Regions from separate parts of the Bradyrhizobium sp. USDA 376 genome, predicted to be linked through region 3. Evidence: predicted binding sites of a transcription regulator. Region 3 holds the regulator's gene; each other region holds the start of a gene.
The links. Region 3 encodes LexA, which represses DNA repair genes until DNA is damaged. Its sites were predicted from a motif close to TGTTCNNNNTGTGTTCNG; they were not measured.
Positions count from the first base shown of each region.

Region 1: a site for LexA is predicted at 2,083-2,100, ahead of ACVJ19_RS22155 (putative DNA modification/repair radical SAM protein). Genes of this name have one in related genera too.
Region 2: a site for LexA is predicted at 2,392-2,409, ahead of ACVJ19_RS40645 (PA0069 family radical SAM protein). Genes of this name have one in related genera too.

Region 1 covers NZ_JBSSGN010000001.1:4,749,245-4,753,187, forward strand. The annotation lists gene ACVJ19_RS22150 (UdgX family uracil-DNA binding protein) at 1-767, opposite strand, end outside; gene ACVJ19_RS22155 (putative DNA modification/repair radical SAM protein) at 767-2,002, opposite strand; gene ACVJ19_RS22160 (ImuA family protein) at 2,165-2,953, shown strand; gene ACVJ19_RS22165 (Y-family DNA polymerase) at 2,850-3,943, shown strand, end outside.
Region 2 covers NZ_JBSSGN010000001.1:8,630,379-8,634,321, forward strand. The annotation lists gene ACVJ19_RS40635 (ribonuclease HII) at 1-604, opposite strand, end outside; gene ACVJ19_RS40640 (VOC family protein) at 682-1,137, opposite strand; gene ACVJ19_RS40645 (PA0069 family radical SAM protein) at 1,207-2,370, opposite strand; gene ACVJ19_RS40650 (phosphoketolase family protein) at 2,581-3,943, shown strand, end outside.
Region 3 covers NZ_JBSSGN010000001.1:6,779,209-6,783,151, reverse strand. The annotation lists gene ACVJ19_RS31565 (GAF domain-containing protein) at 1-330, opposite strand, end outside; gene ACVJ19_RS31560 (hypothetical protein) at 554-985, opposite strand; gene ACVJ19_RS31555 (hypothetical protein) at 1,176-1,379, opposite strand; gene lexA (transcriptional repressor LexA) at 1,549-2,250, opposite strand; gene ACVJ19_RS31545 (molybdopterin molybdotransferase MoeA) at 2,426-3,637, opposite strand; gene ACVJ19_RS31540 (hypothetical protein) at 3,718-3,943, shown strand, end outside.

The DNA.
Region 1 (3,943 bases), 2.0 Mb from region 3:
ATCATGGCGCCGGTCATGCGCTCGGCATCCTCGATCAGGGGCTTAATGATCGAAGCCTCGGGCAGGTTCCTCCAGTATTTCTTCGGCATCTCCGTCTGCATCGCCTTCACCTTGAGCCGGGCCGGATTGAAGATGCTGGCGTAGTAACGCCGCCAGGTTTCCTCCAGCCGGTCTTCGCCCGGTGCCTCGCTCTTGCTGACGCCCGGCGTGAACGAGAGCGCGTGACCGTCCCAATGCGCGCAAAGATCCGGCGTCAGGATCGACCAGGGCATGTCGGCGAAGCGCTTGGCGAAGAATGGGGCTGCAAGCTCGACGATGTGGTGCTCCGGCTCGAACCAGGCGACGTAATGCGCTGCGCGTTCCCTTCCGATCTCGCGGAAGCGCACGAAGGCATGCATCTTGTGTTCGTCGCGATGGACGGCTCTTGCCATCGCCGTGACCTGCGTAACATCAGGATCGGTCGCGACCTCGATGAGGTCGTGATTGTCCTTCAGCCGGAATAGCAGGCGATAGAGCATCGCAAAGCGCTCGCCATCGCGATGCAGGATCGCGGCCTTGGCGAGCTCGACGAATTTTGCTGATACGTTGAAGGTGCCGTCGTTCACCTCGAGGATCGGAGACGGCGCGGGCGGTGCGAACAACTCCGCTTCGCCGCCTTTCACGGTCCAGGTGACATCGCTGGGCTGCACGTGGTGAAGCACGAGGCTGCGCGCGGCTTTGCGCCAGCCGTCGAAATCGGTTTCGGTGTCGAGGATGATGTACTGCATCAGAAGCCAAACCCCAGTTGCGTTGCTTTCGGCTTGAACCGCTCGATCAGCCCGGCAGCGTCGAGCCGATGCGGTGAGGGGCGGTGATCGCTGAGGACGATGAACGGCAGCGCCTTGTGCTTGGGCACGTGCAGCCGTGCGAGATCGGCGAGGCGGATCGTGGTGGTGCGCCGCGTTGCGATGATGCGTTCGACCGCCTTGGTGCCGAAGCCCGGCACGCGCAGCAGCTCCTCGCGGCTGGCGCGGTTGACGTCGAGCGGAAAGCGGTCGCGATGGCGCAGCGCCCAGGCGAGCTTTGGATCGATGTCGAGCGGCAGCATCGCGCTGTCGTCGACGATCTCGCCGACGTCAAAACCGTAGAACCGCATCAGCCAGTCGGCCTGGTAAAGCCGGTGCTCGCGCAGCAAGGGCGGCGCGCGCAGGGGGAGCGCGCGGCTCGCATCGGGGATCGGGCTGAACGCGGAGTAATAGACACGCCGCAACCGGTATGAGCCGTAGAGATTGGCGCTGGTGTGGAGAATGGTGTGATCGGAGGCCGTATCGGCGCCGACGATCATCTGGGTGCTCTGTCCGGCCGGCGCGAAGCGCTGCGGCTTTGCCTTCGTCTTCGCGTTGCGATCTTCCTCGGTTTCGTCGAGCTTCAGCCGCAGCCGGCCCATGGTGCGGCGGATCGCGCGGACATCCTTCTCCGGCGCGAATTGCTGCAGGCTCGTTTCCTCAGGCATCTCGATGTTGATGGAGAGACGATCGGCATATTTGCCGGCTTCCGCGATCAGGGCGTCGTCGGCCTCGGGAATGGTCTTGAGATGGATATAGCCGCGGAAGTGATGCTCCTCGCGCAGCTTTCGCGCGACGCTGACCACCTGCTCCATGGTGTAGTCGGGGCTGCGGATGATGCCGGAGGAGAGGAACAGGCCCTCGATGTAATTGCGCCGGTAGAAGTCGAGCGTCAGCTTGACCACCTCGTCGATGGTGAAGCGGGCGCGCGGCACGTTCGAGGAGGCGCGGTTGACGCAATAGAGGCAATCGTAATTGCAGGCGTTGGTCAGCAGCACCTTGAGCAGGGAGATGCAGCGTCCATCCGGCGCGTAGGAATGGCAGATGCCCATGCCCGGCGCAGTCGAGCCCATGCCCTTGCCGTCGCTGGAATCCCGCTTCTCGGTGCCGCTCGAGGCGCAGGACGCGTCGTATTTGGCTGCATCCGCCAGAATCTCCAGCTTGCGTTGTACGTCCATCCTGGAATCCCTTTGATTCAGCTCATGAATCCCTGGCCCGCCAATTCGGATTGACTCTCCGGCCGCCGTTAGCTTTATATTAGAACATATCATGAACAAATGAGCCAGCCGTTGGTTCTTCTTTTGAAGACCACGGCACCAATTCCTGAAGGAGCGGCGAGCATGAGCGGCGCACGTATGAGCGCGCTTGCGACCTTGCGCGGCCAGATCGAGCGCATCGAGACCGCGGAGGTCGTGCATCAGCACGAGCGCGTCGCGCTCGGCCATGGTGAGGCCGACAGCGCGCTGAAGGGCGGGCTCGCGCGTGCGGCGATCCATGAGGTGTTTTGCGAAGGGCGCCAGGGCGCGGCCGCGACGGGCTTTGTCATGGGCCTTGCGGGACGCGTGAGCGCGCGTCGGCCGCTGCTGTGGGTGCGGCAGGATTTTTCGGAGTTAGAGGCCGGCGCGCTGTCGATGAGCGGGCTATCCGAACTCGGCCTCGATCCGCGCCGCGTGGTGATAGTGCGCGCCGCCGATGTCGAGAGCGCGCTGCGCACCTCGGCCGATGCGCTCGCCTGCGATGCGCTCGGCGCCGTCGTGCTCGAGCTCTGGGGCGAGATCAGGCAGTTCGATCTCGTAGCGAGCCGCAAGCTGACGCTGGCCGCGCAAGGTTCGGGCGTTACCGGCCTCGTGTTGCGCATGGCCGCGCAGCCGCTGCCTTCGACTGCGGAGACGCGATGGATGCTGCGCGCGGCGCATTCGCCGCCGGGCTCAGCATGGAGTGTTTGGGGCGCGCCGCGCTTCGATGCCGAGCTCTTGCGCAATCGTCATGGCCCGTGCGGCCGGTGGATCATGGAATGGAATTGTGATGAGTGCCAGTTCAGTGAACCCTCGACGTATTCTCAGCCTGTGGCTGCCGCGCCTGCCCATCGACCGGATCCAGCGGTTCCTTGGCAGCGCCGGACTGGGTAAGGCCAATCATGAGCCAAGCGTCGTCGTCATCAAGGACAACAACGCGTTGGTGATCCATGCGCTGGACGATGCGGCGTCCCGTCTGGGTCTGCATATCGGCCAGCCGCTCGCCAATGCGCGGGCGATGTGTCCGGACTTGCGTGTGTTCGACGCCGATGTCGTGGCCGATGCGAAGACGCTCAGCGACATCGCCGACTGGTGCGACCGCTTCACGCCGCTGGTGGCGCTCGATCCGCCGCACGGGCTGTTCCTCGACATCACCGGCTGCGCGCACCTGTTCGGCGGCGAAGCGGCGCTGCTGCAGACACTGGTTCGTGCCCTCGCACGTCAGGGCTTTGCGGTCAGTGCGGCGATCGCCGGCACCTCGGTCTGCGCGCGCACGCTGACGCGGCAGGCATCCGGCACCATCGTGGCCGACGGCGGGGAGGCGGAGGCGATCAGTCCATTTCCGGTCTCCGCGCTCGGTGCGGGCGAGGCCATCACCACCGGCCTGCGCCGTGCCGGCCTGAAGACCATCGGCGATGTCGCCTCGCGCACGCCGAGCGAGATCACGGCGCGGTTCGGTGCACGGTTCTCCACCCTGCTCGCGCGTGCGCTGGGCCAGGGCGATGCGCCGATCAATCCGCGCAAGCCATTGCCCGATTACATCGTCGAGAAACGCTTTGCCGAGCCGATCGCGACCGACACCATGATTGCGATGACGCTGTCGCGGCTCGCCGACACGTTGATTGCGTCCATGGAGAAACAGGGCAAGGGCGCGCGGCGGCTGGAGGCCGCCTTCTTCCGCACCGACGGCGTGGTGCGCGCCATCATGGTTGAGACCGGGCGTCCCGTGACGCGCAGCGCGGTCATCGACCGTCTGTTCCGGGAGCGTCTCGATGCGCTCGCCGATCCCTTGGATCCCGGTTTCGGCTTCGACATGGTGCGGCTGTCGGCGAGCCGTACCGAGATCGTGGTGCAGGAGCAGCGCGACCTCGATGCCCATGTCCA
Region 2 (3,943 bases), 1.9 Mb from region 3:
GCGCGCACATCAGCCGGTCGCGCGTCACCTTGGCGATGATCGAGGCCGCGGCGATCGACAGCACGATGCCGTCACCGCCGATCACGGCCTCGCACTCGCAAGCCGTGTCGAGCCGGTCGCGGCCGTCGACGAAGACATGCTGCGGCGGCTGCGGCAATGCCACCACGGCGCGCTTCAAGGCCCACAACGAGGCGCGCAGGATGTTGTCGCGGTCGATTCGCGCGGTCGAGGCGACGGCGACCGAGACTTGGGCAGTGGCGCAGATCTTGTCGAACAGTCTTTCGCGCTCCTCGGCGGTCAGGCGCTTGGAATCATCGATGCCGCGCGGAATGCGGTCGGGGTCGAGAATCACGGCGGCCGCTACCACGGGACCGGCCAGCGGACCGCGGCCGGCCTCGTCGCAGCCCGCGATCGGCCAGACGCCACGCTTGATCAGCGCGCGCTCGCGGCGGAAGCTCGGCGGCGCAATCGCGATGACGCCTTTCTTGCCGGCGGAAGCCTTGGCGTCGGCGAGCTTGGCCGCCTTGGCAGGCGCTGCCTGCTTGGCAGCATCCTCTTTTGGCGCACCTTTGGCCGACTTCCTGGTGGACTTGTCCCGAATCATGGCCGGGATCGTGCGCAAGCAGCCCAGCCGGCGCAACCGGGAACCCCGGATAATTCCCGTTATTCAGGTCGGCCGCCCTACTCCGCCAGATGTACCCGCCGGTCCTCACCGACCTCGATGCCGGGCGCGACCACGGCCTCCCAGACATGGCCGTCGGGATCGGCAAAATAGCCGCAATAGCCGCCGTAATCGGTCTCGGACGCAGCCTTCAGCAACCTCGCTCCCTTGCTGACCGCGAAAGCCAGCACCGCATCGACCTCCTCACGCGCGCGGCAGTTCCAGGCGAGCGTGGTGCCGCGGAAGGTCGTTGGTCTCGGCTGGTCCGGCAAGGTCGCGTCCGCCGCGAGCTGATCCCAGTGAAACAGCGCGAGCACCGGACCGCCGGTGTCGTAGAACGCGACCGCCTCGCCGGTCGCCTTCAGCCGGCGCGAGAAGCCGAGCGCGTCGTAGAAGGCGATACTGGCGCGGATGTCGCCGACGCCGAGCGTGATGACCGTGAGCCGCGGCACCGGCACGTTGAGTTCCTTGCTCATGCTACGCCTCTTCCACGTCCCCGATCAGAACTTGCCCGATCAGAACTTGCCCGATCAGAACTCCCCCGATCAGAACAGGCTGAGCTGATCGCCGTTCCGCTTCGGCCGCGCGAAGTGATCCGTGGTCAGCTTGGAGCGGCGCTTGTTGAGGGCGAGCCTGTCGCAGGCGATCTCGAAGCGGCGGCCGATGGTCCAGGCCATCGGTCCCGTGCCCTTCATCCGCTCGCCCCATTTCGCGTCGTAGTCGCGGCCGCCGCGCATGTCGCGGATCAGCGTGAAGACGTGGCGGTAGCGGTCCGGATAGTTCGCCATCAGCCATTCGCGGAAGAGATCGCGCACCTCCAGCGGCAGCCGCAGCAGCACGTAGGAGGCTTCCTTGACACCGGCATGAGCGGCCGCATCGAGAATGCGCTCGATCTCGGAATCGTTCAGCGCGGGGATCACCGGCGCGACCATCACGGTGGTGGGAATGCCGGCCTCCGAGAGCTGCTTCAGCGCCTCCAGCCGCTTCGGCGGCGTCGAGGCGCGCGGCTCCATGGTGCGGGCCAGCTTCGGATCCAGCGAGGTCACGGAGATTGCGACCTTGGCGAGGTTGCGCTTGGCCATGCGCTGGAGAATGTCGATGTCGCGCACGACCAGAGCGGACTTGGTGACGATGCCGACAGGATGGCCGGTGCGCTCCAGCACCTCCAGAATGCCGCGCATGATTTTGCGCTCGCGCTCGATGGGCTGATAGGGATCGGTGTTGGTGCCGATCGCGATCATCCGCGGCTCGTAGCCGGGGGCTGCGAGCTCCTTCTCCAGCAGCGAAGGCGCCTCGGGCTTCACGAACAGTTTCGACTCGAAGTCGAGCCCCGGCGACAGGCCGAGATAGGCGTGGGTCGGCCGCGCGAAGCAATAGACGCAGCCATGCTCGCAGCCGCGATAGGGATTGATGGAGCGGTCGAAACCGATGTCGGGGGAGTCGTTGCGGGTAATCACCTTGCGCGAGGTGTCGACCGCCACCGTCGTCTTGAACGGCGGCAAATCCTCAAGGCTCTGCCAGCCGTCGTCGAAGGCGACGCGCGCCTCGGCCTCGTAGCGGCCGCTGGCATTGGACTGCGCACCCCGACCTCGCCTGCGCTGGCGGTCGATGGCGACTGCGAGTTCAGGAAAATCAGAGTCCGCACCCGCCGGCTCGGAGGGCGCCTTGACCGGCGGGTGCTTGAGAGCATGAGAGGATGCTGGACTCATGCAACCAAGATAGCACGCAAAAGGAACAAATCAAGAACACAAACAAAAAACTCGAAAACAACCCCATGCACAGTAGCGCTGCCCAAACTTCGCGCGGCCGCCTTTGACCTCCCGCAACACCGACGTCACGGCCATCCCGTTTCATGACCGACGGATCGATCACGCCGGAACCGGGTTGGTGACGATCGCTGTGTGAAGGTCGGCAGGAACATGACAATCCAGCAAAAAACGGCCGCCGCGAGCGGCGACCTCGATCTCCTCGATCGCTACTGGCGCGCCGCCAACTACCTCTCCGTCGGGCAGATCTACCTGCTCGACAACCCCCTGCTGCGCGAGCCCTTGCGGGCCGAGCACATCAAGCCGCGTTTGCTCGGCCATTGGGGCACGACGCCCGGTTTGAACTTCATCTACGCCCATCTCAACCGCGTCATCCGCACGCTGGATCTCAACATTCTCTATGTCTGCGGTCCCGGCCATGGCGGGCCGGGCATGGTCGCCAACACCTATCTCGAAGGCAGCTACAGCGAGATCTATCCCGACATCGCGCGCAATGCGGACGGATTGCGCAAGCTGTTCCGGCAGTTCTCCTTCCCCGGCGGCATTCCGAGCCACGCGGCGCCTGAGACCCCCGGCTCGATCCACGAGGGCGGCGAGCTCGGCTACGCGCTGGTGCACGCCTATGGCGCGGCGTTCGACAATCCCGATTTGATCGTCGCCTGCGTCGTCGGCGACGGTGAAGCCGAGACCGGTCCGCTCGCGGCGTCCTGGCACTCCAACAAATTCCTGAGCCCGGCCCACGATGGCGCAGTGCTGCCGATCCTGCATCTCAACGGCTACAAGATCGCGAACCCGACCGTGCTCGGGCGGATGCCTGACAGCGAGATCCGCGACCTCTTCCGCGGCCTCGGCCACGAGCCGCTGTTCGTCGAGGGCGACGATCCCAAATTGATGCACCAGGCCATGGCGGACGCGCTCGACGTCGCATTCGCCAGCATCCGCTCGATCCAGCAACACGCCCGCGACGGACGCAAGAGCGTCGAGCGGCCGCGCTGGCCGATGATCGTGCTGCGCAGCCCAAAGGGCTGGACCGGCCCGAAGGAGGTCGACGGCAAGAAGGTCGAAGATTTTTGGCGCGCGCATCAGGTGCCCGTTGCCAGCTGCCGCGAGAACCCGGCGCATCTGAAGATCCTCGAAGACTGGATGCGCAGCTACGAGCCGGAAAAACTGTTCGACGCGAATGGCGCGCTCGTCCCCGAGCTTCAGGCGCTCGCGCCCGAAGGTAACAGGCGCATGGGCGCCAATCCGCATGCCAATGGCGGTCTGCTCAAGAAGGAGCTGAAGCTGCCGGACTTCCGCAGCTTTGCCGTCGACGTGCCGCAGCCTGGCGGCGTCACAGGCGAAGCGACGCGGGAGCTCGGCAAACTCCTGCGCGACGTCATTCGCCTGAACGCGCAAGAGCGCAACTTCCGCATCATGGGTCCGGACGAGACCGCGTCAAACCGGCTGGATGCCGTATTCGACGCGACCGAACGCGTCTGGATGGAGCCGACGGAGCCTTACGACGTGCATCTCG
Region 3 (3,943 bases):
GACATGCGCGTCGTCGTCGCCGCAGAACAGCACCATCACGGCTTGCAGGAATTCACCTGAGAACACCGGCACCGCCACCCCGCAGGTCAGGCCCGCCGCGAGCGCCTGGTCGGTCCGCCTGAAGTAGGAGTTGGCGAATTTGGTGAGGATGACGGGGTGGCCGGAAGCCCAGGCCTTGCCGGGAAGCCCCTCATCCCGACCGAAGCGCAGCTCTTCACTTGCGGCCTTGAACGCGGACACCCCTTCGCCATAGAGGCCGCCGCCGAATTCCAGCCGCATCCGCGTCCGGTCGGGCACCCAGAGTTCAACGACGCGAATGAAGGTCTTCATCGAACGTGTCCGCTGCCTCAAGCCTTCTGGCAGCATCGGCCATTTGCCTGCGGAACGGACGTTCAAAATTCAGGCAGGGCAGCGCAAACTTCGTGCGACGGAGAACTGCGGGGGGTGATCGGCGAAAGCATTTTCGAAGATGCAAGCCGCACCCCATCGCCGGCCGCGGCCGGCGATGGCGATTTCAATCCTGGCCCCGACCCGCGAGCCGGGGGCAGCTACGTCAGCCGATCGGCAGGCGCGTGATCGTCGGCCTGTCGGCGATGATCTGCGGCTTGTGCTCGCGCTCGCCCAACGGCTGGGTCACCGGCAATTGCAGCACGGTTGCGCGCTGGCCTTCGACGAGCTGAGTCACCAGCACGTATTTGCCGTCGGGAAATTCGATCGCATCATGATGGCGATCCGGAATGTGCGGATCGATCTTGCCGAACTTGCCGACACGGGAGTTGATGGTGCGCGTCCAGATCCAGCGATTGTCGTAACGGACGTTGTCGGCGAAAGCGAGCTCCGTTCCCGGCAGCAGGCAAACCGCGACCGACATGTCGGCTTCGGAGGCGAAGCCACGCGTCGAGGTGCCGCGGAAGGTTGTCGTGACGATCGTCTCTCCGACTTCGGCGGGACGCGTCGCGACGGCGTGCAGGCTGTAGTCACACATCGGGGTGCTCCTCATTCGAAGATAGCAACCCACGTCTCTTTTCGAGGCGCAGGCCTCTATCAGAGTGGAAGCATACAACGGTCTGCTTGGTTGTGGGCAAATCTGCGGCTTTGGGTCCGCACGTCGCCATCACAATATCTTTTTCAGATGCACGAGGAACAAACCCCCGTGCATTGGGCGTGCTTCTTCTTCAGCGGCCAGCAGGTGCCGACCAGCCCGAATACGGCCAGGCGGGTTGCGACGGCTGTGCAACGGCGCCGCGTGCGTTGCGGAATTGCTCGCTCGTCGTCGCCGGCTCCGTCTTGCGGACATGATGCGAGCGCGCGGCGACGGCCGGTGACGCCGCCGCTGCGATCAGCGCCATCGTGACGATGCTCAAGACGATTTTGCGCATGGTTGTCTCCTCGGTTTCTCAAAGGCCCGCAAAGCGATGCGTGCTTTGCGCGGCGTGCCGAGGATCTAGCGCGGGAGAGGTGGCCGGATAATCTGTGCAGAACCAGAAAGACTATCCAGCCGGAGCGGACAATCATCCGCTCCAACGCGTGTCAAATCGCGATGTCAGCTCAGTACTTCCGGTACAGGCCGATCAGCTTGCCCTGAATCTTCACCCGGTTGGGCGGCAGGATGCGGACCTCATAGGCGGCGTTGGCGGGCTCGAGCGCGATCGACGCGCCGCGGCGGCGGAAGCGCTTCAGCGTCGCTTCCTCGTCGTCGATCAGCGCCACCACGATGTCGCCGGTGTCGGCGCTCTCGTTGCGCTGGATCAGCGCCATGTCGCCGTCGAGGATGCCGGCTTCCACCATCGAATCGCCGCGCACCTCGAGCGCGTAGTGCTCGCCGGCGCCGAGCATGTCAGGCGGTACGCTGATGGTGTGGCTGCGGGTCTGCAGCGCCTCGATCGGCGTGCCGGCCGCGATACGGCCCATGACGGGCACGGCGACGGGACGCTCACCTTCGTCAGCGGACGGGCTGGACGTCGTGCGCACCTTGCCGAGATTGCCTTCGATGACGCTCGGCGTGAAGCCGCGGCGGTTGCCGGCAGCCGCCTGGAGCTCGGGCAGCTTGATGACCTCGATCGCACGGGCACGGTTGGGCAGGCGCCGGATGAAGCCGCGCTCCTCGAGTGCGGTGATCAGGCGATGGATGCCTGATTTGGAGCGCAGGTCGAGCGCGTCCTTCATCTCGTCGAAGGAGGGCGGCACGCCGCTTTCCTTCAGACGCTCGCTGATGAATCGCAGAAGCTCGTATTGTTTGCGCGTTAACATCTCGACCAAATCCCCCGGTTGATGTCGTTCGATTCCGAGACGCTGGGTTCAGCGATAAGTCGCTGCATGCTCGAAACAAATCATGAACGGACACTATATGTTCGATACATGTTCCGCAACTGCTTAATTTACCGTGAACAAGGCAAAGTTCGCGGAACGCGTGTGGCCGTGCAGCTCAGACGGGCAGGCGCAGCACCTCGCAAGGCGAGCCGGCGTCGGCCTTCGGCGCGAACGGCGCGCGCACGAGAAGTACCTGTGCCGCAGCGAGATTCGCAAGCAGTGAGGAATCCTGATGATTGACGGGAAGGGCGATCAGCGTGCCGTCGTCGCGCATTTCCAGGCGCGCGCGGAGATAATCCTCGCGCTGGTCGTTGGCATCGAGGTCGCGGCCAAGCACGGCGTGCTCGCGGCGATGGTGAATCACGGTGCGGCCCGACAGCGCGCGAATCAACGGCACCATGAACAGGAAAGCACAGACGTAGGATGACACGGGATTGCCGGGCAGGCCGATCACGCGCATCGTGCCGAGCCGCCCGTGCATCATCGGCTTGCCCGGCCGCATCGCGATCTTCCAGAACGACATCGCGATCCCCTCGGCCTTGAGCGCCTGCTGGACCAGATCGTGGTCGCCGACCGAGGCGCCGCCGGTCGTGATCAGGATGTCGGCGCCGCTCTCGCGGGCCCGGCGGATCCCGGCGGTGGTGGCTTCCAGCGTATCGGCGGCCACGCCGAGGTCGACGGTATCGGCGCCCTCCTGGCGGGCGAGTGCGTGCAGGGCATAGCCGTTGGAATAGACGATCTGGGCGGGGCCGGGTGTCGCGCCCGGCATCACCAGTTCGTCGCCGGTGGCGAGGATGGCGACCTTCGGACGGCGCTGGACGGGAAGGTGCGGATGATTCATCCCGGCAGCGAGCGCCAGGTCGCGGTCGGTGAGCCGGGTTCCCCTGCGCAGCAGCACGTCGCCCTCGGCAAAGTCGACCCCGGCGCGCCGGATGTGCCGTCCTGGAATCGCTGCTTCCTTGATCGTGATGCGCTTGCCGTCCGCGACCGTATCCTCCTGGATCACGACCGCGTCCGCGCCGGCGGGGACGACGCCGCCGGTGAAGATCCGGACCGCTTCGCCGGCGCCGACCGACCCGGCAAACGGCCGCCCGGCCGCGACCTCGCCGATGACCATCAGCCGGGAATCGATCGTCGCCGCATCGGCCGCACGCACGGCATAGCCGTCCATCGCCGACATCGCCTGCGGCGGCTGCGTGCGCCGCGCCGCGATGTCGCTGGCGAGCACGCGGTGGTAGGCTTGGTCGAGGGAGACCGTTTCTTCGGCCAGAGGCTCTGCACCCGCGAGCACGGCGGCAAGCGCATCGGATACCGGCATCAGGGCCACGGTGAACTCCCGCAACAATCGAAGGACTCGGTTGGCAGGGTTCTAGCCGAGCGGAGAGGCTGAAGCAAAAGGGCTCCTCAATGGAGCGAGAAGCCACACTTCCTTTTGGCGCAGGCGCGGCTTATCTTCCGTCAATGACAAAACTGCTCGAAAAAGCGCTCCAGGCCGTGCGGCAGCTTCCTGCGGATAGCCAGGACGAAATTGCGCGCGCGATGCTGGCCTTGACCGGCAACGCAGGAGAAGCCGAGGAGATCGACCCAGGGCATCTTCCAGCGGTCCTTGAGGGGCTTGCACAAGCCAACCTCC